One region of the Nocardiopsis sp. NPDC055824 genome, then DNA from elsewhere that is predicted to be linked to it. Evidence: riboswitches for the same ligand, from Rfam matches in the RefSeq annotation. Region 1 holds a riboswitch; the other holds the start of a gene.
The links. A riboswitch is a leader RNA that binds a small molecule or an ion and turns the genes downstream of it on or off. The one in region 1 is predicted to bind thiamine pyrophosphate.
Positions count from the first base shown of each region.

Region 2: another riboswitch for thiamine pyrophosphate. It lies ahead of thiD (bifunctional hydroxymethylpyrimidine kinase/phosphomethylpyrimidine kinase); the one in region 1 lies ahead of thiO (glycine oxidase ThiO).

Region 1 is NZ_JBSHDN010000103.1:1,890-6,568, forward strand. Features, by position in the region: gene pknB (Stk1 family PASTA domain-containing Ser/Thr kinase) at 1-128, opposite strand, end outside; gene ACWGL3_RS19970 (thiazole synthase) at 623-1,405, opposite strand; gene thiS (sulfur carrier protein ThiS) at 1,408-1,623, opposite strand; gene thiO (glycine oxidase ThiO) at 1,632-2,873, opposite strand; TPP riboswitch at 2,869-2,982, opposite strand; gene ACWGL3_RS19985 (Rv2175c family DNA-binding protein) at 3,090-3,467, shown strand; gene thiE (thiamine phosphate synthase) at 3,606-4,274, shown strand; gene ACWGL3_RS19995 (zinc-binding dehydrogenase) at 4,411-4,679, opposite strand, start outside.
Region 2 is NZ_JBSHDN010000024.1:9,779-14,457, forward strand. Features, by position in the region: gene ACWGL3_RS08280 (alanine/glycine:cation symporter family protein) at 1-1,410, shown strand, start outside; gene thiD (bifunctional hydroxymethylpyrimidine kinase/phosphomethylpyrimidine kinase) at 1,543-2,349, opposite strand; TPP riboswitch at 2,338-2,435, opposite strand; gene ACWGL3_RS08290 (DedA family protein) at 2,541-3,239, opposite strand; gene ACWGL3_RS08295 (DUF368 domain-containing protein) at 3,236-4,186, opposite strand; gene ACWGL3_RS08300 (acyl-CoA synthetase) at 4,598-4,679, opposite strand, start outside.

The DNA.
Region 1 (4,679 bases):
CGGCGGTCCAGCCTCAGGTCGTGGGCGACGTAGACGGTCGCCATCCCGCCTCCGGCGATCCTGGACTCGACGAAGTAGCGTCGGTCGAGGGTCGCGCCTACGAGCGGGTCGGAAGTCGTCATGTCCACGGCGGAGTAGTGTCCTTGCTGCGGGGAGCGCGGGCTGTCGCGGTTGGTGGCGCGTACCCGACACCGGGTGTCGAACCGACACGATAGCGGAAGCCCACGCCAGGTCTGCCCCGCGGTTCGCGGTCGCGTCGCGCCTCTCCACCCTCGGTGGCGGGCGTTCGCGCCTGGTTCATCGGCGAGCGTGCGGTGCCCTCCGTCGGGCCGCACACCCATCCCACGTTAGGGGACGGTTCCAAACGTTCCGGGAACGGCGCTCCGGACCTCGCGGGACCGGTGCGCGCCGGGCCCCCGGTCCGGGGACCGGGAGGCCCGGTCCCCGCGGCGTCGCGGCCCCGGGGGCCGTCCCGGCGGGCCGGCCAGGGTGGGACCGGTCACGCCCGGACGGAACACGCGCCCCGTGCGCCCCGGCCCCGGGCGCGTCACGCCCCGGAGGGACGGGACACGCGGTCGGCGGCCCTCCCCGGGCGTGCGCGGCGGCAGGCCGCGCCGGGGCGCTACTCCACCGCGGGGGACGACGCGAGGGCGTGCCGACGCACCGGGATGCGACCGGCCAGGCGGGCGCCCCGGCCGGCCCGGACGGCGTCGCGCATCGCGGCGGCCATGCGCACCGGGTCCTGTGCCCGGGTCACGGCCGTGGCCAGCAGGACCGCGTCGCAGCCCAGCTCCATCGCGAGGGCGGCGTCGCTGGCGGTGCCGATCCCGGCGTCCACGATCACGGGGACCCCCGCGCCCTCCACGATCAGTTCGAGGTTGTGCGGGTTGCGGATCCCCAGCCCGGAGCCGATCGGCGCGGCCAGCGGCATCACCGCCGCGCACCCCAGCTGCTCCAGGCGCCGGGCCAGCACCGGGTCGTCGTTGGTGTAGGGCAGGACGGTGAACCCCTCGTCCACCAGCTGCTCGGCGGCGTCCAGGAGCTCCACCGGGTCGGGCAGCAGGGTGTGCTCGTCCGCCACGACCTCCAGTTTCACCCAGTCCGTGCCCAGGGCCTCGCGTCCCAGCCGGGCGGTGCGCACCGCGTCCGCCGCGGTGAAGCACCCCGCGGTGTTGGGCAGCGCGCGGATCCTGTTGCGGGACAGCACGTCCCACACCGACCCCTGGGCGCCGGGGGAGACCCTGCGCATGGCCACGGTGGTCAGCTCGGTCCCGGAGGTCACCAGGGCCTCCTCCAGGACCTCCAGGGAGGGCGCCCCGCCGGTGCCGGTGATCAGCCGCGAGCCGAAGGAGGTCCCGGCGATCACCAGGGGGTCCTCGACGCCTCCGGTTCCGTGTGCGCTCATGCTCAGCCTCCCTGGACCGCGGTGAGGACGTCCACGCGGTCGCCCGCGCCCAGCGCGCCGTCCGCCCACGCGGCCCGGCGCACCACCTCGTCGTTGACGGCCACGGCGATCCCGCCGGGGATCGTGCCGCCGCCCGGCGCGGTCAGGTCGCGGACGACCGCCTCCACGGTCGTGCCGTCGGCGAACTCGCGGAGGTCGCCGTTGATGATGAGTTGCACTGCCTCTCCTACTCCCACGTCGTCGTGTGCGCGTCGCCGGACACCCGGTCCGCGGCGAACCTGCGCGCGTACTCCGGCAGGGCGCCCGTGGTGAGGGCGCGCGCCATGGCCTCCCCGGTGGCCGGGGTCAGCAGGACCCCGTGCCTGAAGTGCCCCGCGGCCAGGTGCAGGCCGGGGACCCGGGTCGGCCCCAGCAGGGGCTCGTTGTCCGGTGAGCCCGGGCGCAGGCCCACACAGGTCTCGGTGACCTCCAGCTCGGTCACCCCCGGGACGAGCTCGCGCGCGTCCCGCAGGACCTGCCAGAGGCCCCCGGCGGTGAGCGAGGTGTCGTAGCCGAGCTCCTCCTGGGTGGCGCCGATGACCACCTCTCCGTCGGCGCGCGGCACCAGGTAGGTGGTGAAGCCCCTCACCAGGCCCCGGACCGTGCGGCCGACGAGGGGCGGCTCGCCGGCCGGCACCCGGGCGCGCAGGAGCTGGCCCTTGACCGGGCGCAGCGGCGGCACCACCGGTTCGGGCACCTTGACGCGGTCGCTCCAGCAGCCTGCGGCCAGGACGACCTGGTGGGCGGGCAGGACCCGGCCGTCGTCCAGGCGCACGCCCAGCCGGGCGCCCCCGGGGCCGGGGGCCGTGACCTCCTCCGCCCGACCGGCGGTCTCGGTGACTCCCGCGCGTCCGCCCGCCGCGGCCAGGGCGCGCAGCAGCAGCCGGGGGTCGACGGAGTGGTCGTCGGGAGCGAGCACGCCGCCGCGCACGGACGGGGCGAGCACCGGCTCCAGCCGGCGGCACTCGCGGCTCGTCAGGCGCTCGGTGGCGATGCCCAGGCGCTCCTGGAGCCGGTGCAGGTCGGTGAGGACGGCCATGTCGTCGCGGTCGAAGGCCACCAGGAGGGTCCCGGTGGTGCGGTAGCCCACGCGGATCCCGCCGGCGGCCTCCAGCTCGGCGACGAACCCGGGGTACATGCCCGCGGAGCGGACCCCGAACTCCATGAGGGGCTCCTCGCCGAACACGGCCTCGGTGGCCGGGGTGAGCATGCCCGCCGCGACGGTGGAGGCGGCACGGGCACCGGCGGGGCCGGTCACGGGGTCGGGTTCGACCAGGGTGACGCGGAGGCCCTCCTGGGCGGCCCGCCAGGCGGTGACCCTCCCCACGAGGCCGCCGCCGACCACGACGACGGTCCGCTCCGGCGCGTCCCCGGGGCCGCCACCGGTAGGACGAATCGTTTCGCGGCGGGGATCGTTCTTCGTGCGCACGGCGCTGTTCCCACTCCCTTCGCCGGCATGACCCGGATCAGGTTCGTGCGGTCGGAGGCTCACAGCCTCCCTCTCAGCCGGGTCCCACCCGGCTCCCGCGGGATGTGCAGAGGTCTGTCCCCATCCTAGAACCTCCTCCCGGAATGCGTGGCAGTGGTGGGGATCTCCACGGCGCCCGGCCCCCGCGGCGCCGGAAGGTGTCCGGGCCCCGTGCGGATGTGGCAGATTGGGAGGGTGACACGAAGCGACATCGACATAGACACGCTGGTCGGCGAGTGGCTGACCCTGAAGGAGGCGGCCGCGCCGCTCGGCGTGAGCCCCAACCGGATCAAGACCCTGATCCGCGAGAACCGCATGATGGGTGTGGTCCGCGGAGGGCAGCTGTCCGTCCCCGCCGCCTTCATCGACGGCGACGACCTCGTCAAGGGGCTGCCCGGGACCCTGGTGCTGCTGACCGACGCGGGCTTCTCCACGGAGGAGGCCCTGCGCTGGCTCTTCACCCCCGACGACACCCTGCCGGGCACGCCCATCCAGGCGATGCGGGAGAACCGGGGCACCGAGGTGCGCCGCCGCGCCCAGAGCATGGCCTTCTAGCGCGTGGTCCGCGGACGCTCTCGGCGGGCGTCGGCGGACGCGGGCCCGGAACGATCCGCGGAACACGGCCCGGGGCGCGGCGCGCCGTCGGGCGGCCTCCCCTCGGGGGCCGGCCGGCGAGGGCCTAGGGTGGGCGGGGTGAGGACCAGCCACGGAACCAGCCTGCGCAAGCGCCTGGACGCATCCCTTCTGTACCTGTGCACCGACGCCCGGACCGGGCGCGGTGATCTCGCCGAGTTCACCGACGCGGCCCTGGCCGGAGGGGTGGACATCATCCAGCTCCGGGACAAGGGGCTGGAGGCCCGCGAGGAGATCGCGGCCCTGGAGGTCATGCGGGAGGCCTGTGAGCGGCACGGGGCCCTGCTCGCGGTGAACGACCGCGCGGACATCGCCCGCGCGGTGCGCGCCGACGTCCTGCACCTGGGCCAGCGCGACCTGCCGGTGCCCATGGCCCGCGACATCATCGGGGCGGACCCCGTGATCGGCCGCTCCAACAACGACATCGCGGCCGCCTCCTCCTCCGCCGAGGAGGCCGGGAGCGACTACTTCTGCGTCGGCCCCACCTGGGCCACCCCCACCAAGCCGGGCCGCCCCGCGGCGGGCCTGTCCCTGGTCGAACGCGCCGCGGCGCTGGGCACGGACCGCCCGTGGTTCGCCATCGGCGGGATCGACGCGACCAACATCGACGCGGTGGTGGAGGCGGGCGCCCGCCGGGTCGTGGTCGTGCGCGCGATCACCGAGGCCGAGGACCCCCGGGCCGCCGCGGCCGGGCTGCGCGAGCGCCTGACCGCCCGCACCGGGGGCTGAGCGGCGCCCCCGGCCCCGCCGGACCCCGGGAGGGCGAGGACGCCGCCCCGCCCCCGGGGGAGGGGGCGGCCCCGCAGTCGGCCCCGTCCCCGACGGCGCGGCCGCCCGCGCCCGGCCGGTGGTCGCCCCACCGGCCTCACGGCACGAGGAGCACCTTGCCCAGGACCCGGCGCTCCTCCAGCGCCCGGTGGGCCTCCTCCGCCCGCTCCAGGGGCAGCGTCAGCCCCACATGCGGTCTCACGCGCCCGGAGCGGGCCATCTCCAGGATCCGGCGCACGGCGCCGCTCCGACCCTCCTTCCCGTCCTCCAGGTCGAAGAGGCCGAACACCTCGATCCCGCGGCGCTCCGCCTCCCCGGCGTCCACCTCGGAGAAGCGGCCCCCCGCGGAGCCGTAGGAGAGGAAGC
Region 2 (4,679 bases), on a different contig from region 1:
CTGAGCGGCATCGTCTGGGGTCCGCTCGTCCTCCTCCCGCTGCTGCTGGTCACCGGGGTCTACCTGACGATCCGGCTGCGGGCGCTCCAGTTCACCCGGCTCGCCCACGCCCTGTGGCTCGCCCTCGTCCGGCGGGAGGAGGTCGGCGAGGACCTGAGGGGCGACATCTCGCACTTCCAGGCCCTCAACACCGCCCTGGCCGCGACGACCGGCGTCGGCAACATCGCCGGGGTGGGCCTGGCCATCGGACTCGGCGGACCGGGAGCCCTCTTCTGGATGTGGGTCACCGGCGTCCTGGGCATGGCCACCAAGTACAGCGAGGCCCTGCTCGGGGTGAAGTACCGGGTCACGGACGAGAGGGGCGAGCAGGCCGGCGGCCCGATGTACTACCTGCGCCGGGGCCTCCCCGGAGGGCTCGGCGTCCTCCTCGGCTGCTCGTTCGCCGTCTTCGGGGCGGTGGCCGCCTTCGGCATCGGCAACGGCACCCAGGCCAACGCCGTGGCCGAGGCGGTCAACGACGCCACCGGCGCCGACCAGCGGGCCGTCGGCGTGGTCCTGATGCTGCTGACCGCCGTGGTCGTCCTCGGCGGCATCAAGGGGATCGGCCGGGTCGCCTCCGCCGTGGTCCCGTTCATGATCATCGGCTTCGTCCTCATGAACCTGCTGGTCCTGGCGGTGCACCACGACCGGATCGGCCCCGCCTTCGCACTGGTCCTCGGCGACGCCTTCACCGGCACCTCCGCGGCGGGCGGGTTCGCGGGCGCCACCCTGATGTACGTCATCCGCCAGGGCGTCTCCCGCGGCATCTTCTCGAACGAGTCCGGCATGGGCACCGGCGCCATCGCCGCCGCCGCGGCCAGGACCGACCAGCCGGTCCGCCAGGCCCTCGTCGCGATGACGCAGACCTTCGTCGACACCGTGATCATGCTGACCCTGACCGCGATGATGATCATCACGACCGGGGTGTGGCAGGACCCCGACGCCGCGGGGGTGGAGGGCAGCGACAAGGGGGTTCTGCTCACCACATCCGCGATGGAGGCCGGCCTCGGCCGGATCAGCCCGGACCTGGCGGGCCTGGGGCCCGTGTTCGTCGCCTGCGCGGTGGTGGTCTTCGCCTACACGACCATCCTCGGCTGGGCCTACTACGGCGAGAGGTGCGTCGTGTACCTGGCGGGGCGCTCGCTCGTCGTGCCCTACCGGCTGCTGTTCATCGCGGTCGTCTACGTCGGCGCCACGGCGCAGATCGACGCGGTGTGGCTGTTCAGCGACATCGCCAACGGCCTCATGGCCCTGCCCAACCTGATCGGGCTGCTCCTGCTGTCCCCGGTGGTCGTCGCGGAGACGAGGAAGTTCTTCGCCCACCCGGACTGGCGGGACCCGGACGCGGTCATGGAGCCCGTACGGGGGTAGCGGCACGACCGGCGGCCCGCCGCGCCCCCGGCCGCCGCGAACGCGGCCGGGCCCGGCGGAGGCGGACGCGCCGCTCCGCCGGGCCCGGTCCCGCGGGGGAGGGCGTCGGTGCCGCCCCCCGGTCGGCGGGTCCTACTTCCACCAGGCGTGGAAGTGGTGCACGGGCCCCTGCCCGCCTCCGGCGTCGATCTCGTCCGCCCGCCGGAGCGCCTCGGTCAGGTAGGCCTTGGCGTCGCCCACGGCGGAGGCCGTGTCCGGCCGCTGCGGAAGCAGGGCCGCGATCGAGGAGGACAGGGTGCACCCCGTGCCGTGCGTGTTGCGGGTGCGGACCCTCGGCGAGCGGAACTCGACCGGGGCGGAGCCCTGGGCCACGAGGATGTCGACGCAGTCCTCTCCGGCCAGGTGGCCTCCCTTGAGCAGGACCGCGCGCGGACCGAACTCCAGCAGCCGGAGGGCCTGCTCGTGCATCGCCGCCAGGTCGGCCGCCTCCGGCTCGCCCAGCAGGTCGGCCGCCTCGGGCAGGTTCGGCGTGACCAGGTCCGCCCGGGGCAGCAGCCGGGTGCGCAGCGCGTCGACGGCGGAGGGCTCCAGCAGGCGGTCGCCGCTCTTGGCCACCATCACCGGGTCCACCACCACGTGGGGCAGTCCGTGGCGCCCGATCGCCTCGGCGACGGCCTCGGTGACCTCGGCCGTGCCGAGCATGCCGACCTTGACCGCGTGCACCGTGGCGTCGGAGAAGAGGGTGTCCATCTGGTGGGCGACGAAATCGGCGGGGATCGGGTGGACCCCGGTGACGCCGCGCGTGGACTGGGCGGTGAGGGCCGCGACCACGGTCATGCCGAAGGCGCCGTGTGCGGAGAAGGCCTTGAGGTCCGCCTGGATCCCGGCGCCCCCGCTGGGGTCGCTGCCGGCGATGGACACGATGTTGTACGCGCTCATGGGCGTTCCTTCGCTAGTACGAACTAGGGCAGGTTCGACGGGTGTGCTCTCAGCCGGTGGACTCACCGGCACCCCGCGCCGTCGGGGCCGCCGCGTGGGCGGCCCCGCTCAGTGTGCGGCCGACCCGAGGGGGTCGGCGTATGTGTTCCGGACGCGCGGGCCCGAGGGGCCCGTACGGCTGCCGGCGCCGTTCAGAGGGTGGGGGCGTTGTCCGCGGACCGGGCCTTGAGCAGCTTGCGGACGCGGACGATGACGAACCACAGGAACAGCAGGGCGATGACGACCAGCACGATGTTGCTGATGAGGCCGCTCCACTGCACCAGGATCGGCTTGATGGCCGGGCCGAAGGCGTAGCCGAGTCCGATCCAGATCGAGTTCCAGACGGCGGAGCCGATCACGGTGTACACGGAGAACTTGAGGATGGGCATCCGCTCGATGCCGGCGGGGACCGAGATGAAGCTGCGCACCAGCGGCACGCACCGGCCCAGGAGCACGGCGAGGCCGCCGAAGCGGGCGAAGAAGCGCTCGGCCTTGTAGAAGTCCTCGACCTCGAGCAGGGGGGTCTTCTCCACCAGCCACTTGGTGCGGTCCCGGCCCAGCAGGGCGCCGATCGCGTAGAAGCCCCAGGCGCCGACCAGGCAGCCGATCGTGGCCCACAGGATGGCGAGCCAGACGTTCATGTGCCCGTCGTAGGCGAGGAAGCCCGCACCGGGCAGGACCGCCTCGCTCGGCATCGGGGGGAAGAAGGTCTCGATGAACAGGGCCACGCCGACGCCGGGCTCGCCCAGGGTCGTCATCAGGCTCAGCACCCAGCCGATGAAGCCCTCGTACTCGTGGACGACCTCGCCTTCCATCGCCAGGTTCGACGCCGTCCACAGATTCGCTGTCATGAGAAGTGGCTTTCCGTTCTTTCCGGTCGGACGCCGGCCGCGACGCGGGCGGCCTCGGCCCGGGAGCGCTTGCGGCGCTCCCAGACGATGGCCGCGGTCACGATCACGAAACCGGCGACGATGAAGACGACTGTCACAGGGACGTCGGTGGGGGTGACGACCTCGCGGGACTCGGTCTGCCACGGCCACAGGGCGCGCAGCGAACCGGCCATGAGGCCGGTGAGTACAACGAGGGTCATGTGGTGGAAGTTCTCCAGGAGGTGCTGGAGCAGCTTCACGAACAGGGACAGGCCGGTGAGCATGCCCAGGGCGAAGACGGCCAGGTAGGCGATGTCCAGGTCGCCGACCGCGCTGATCGTCGGCTCGTAGAGCCCGAGTGTGAGCAGGATGAAGGAGCCGGACAGCCCCGGCAGGACGAGCGCGCAGACGGCCACCGCGGCGGCGAGGAAGACGACCGCCGGGTGGGTCGGCAGGTTGGCGCCCGGCAGCCCGGTGAGCACGAAGGCGGCCACGGCGAACACCAGTGCCACGGCGTAGTGCCCGGCCCTCCAGGGGCGGCCCGCCCCGGAGTAGGGGATCCACAGGCACGCCAGGACGAGGCCGAAGAACAGGGCGTAGGCGTACCGGGTGTAGGCGTCGACGAGCGGCGCCAGGAGGAGGGCGGCCAGGACCAGGAACACGGCCATGCCGACCAGCGCGGGAACCAGGACGCTCCAGTCCACCTGTCGGAACTGCTCCTGCGCGCGGGCCCTGCCGCGCCCGCGCGGGACGTCCGTGACGTACCGCTTGATCCCGCTGACCATGTGGCCCGCGCCGCCGATGAGCTTGTCGTAGAGGCCGACGATGAGGGCGACGGTCCCGCCGCTGATGCCCGGAAGGGCTTCGGAGGCGCCCACGGCGCCGCCGCGCACCGCGTCGAGGAGGTAGGAGCCTGCGGAATTGGCCATCTGGGTGGTTGGACGCTACCCGGGGAGTCCGGGAGAGGTGCGCCTTCCTCCGTCCTAAGGGTCTCGCCCGCGCACGCGAATGTGCGACGGGTGGGGATGAGGCGAAAAGGAGACTGTCCGAATCGGCCGGAGATCGCGGCCGTCGGGATCTAAGGTACAAGGGGCGGAGGCCGCTGTGGGCAGGCGTTGAGGAGAGTTGTGGACGACCGCACCCCGTCTGGAGCAGCCAAAGCGAGGCCTGGCAGAACTCTTACGTGGCCTTTGTCCTGGAATGACGTAATTTTCGGCCCTGTGGCAGGGCTGCCGGATAGCATCCGAAAACTGTGCTTCGTCTCAGTGACAGGGTGTGGTCCTCCACAGGCCGGCCGCCGCCCCCGCCCCCGCGCCGGGCGGTTCCGCGGACCGCGGCCGTCAGTACCGCAGCGGGCTCGGACGCGGGACCCCGCCCTCGTCCCGGGCCACCGACGCCGCCCACCGGTAGTCCTGTTTGCCG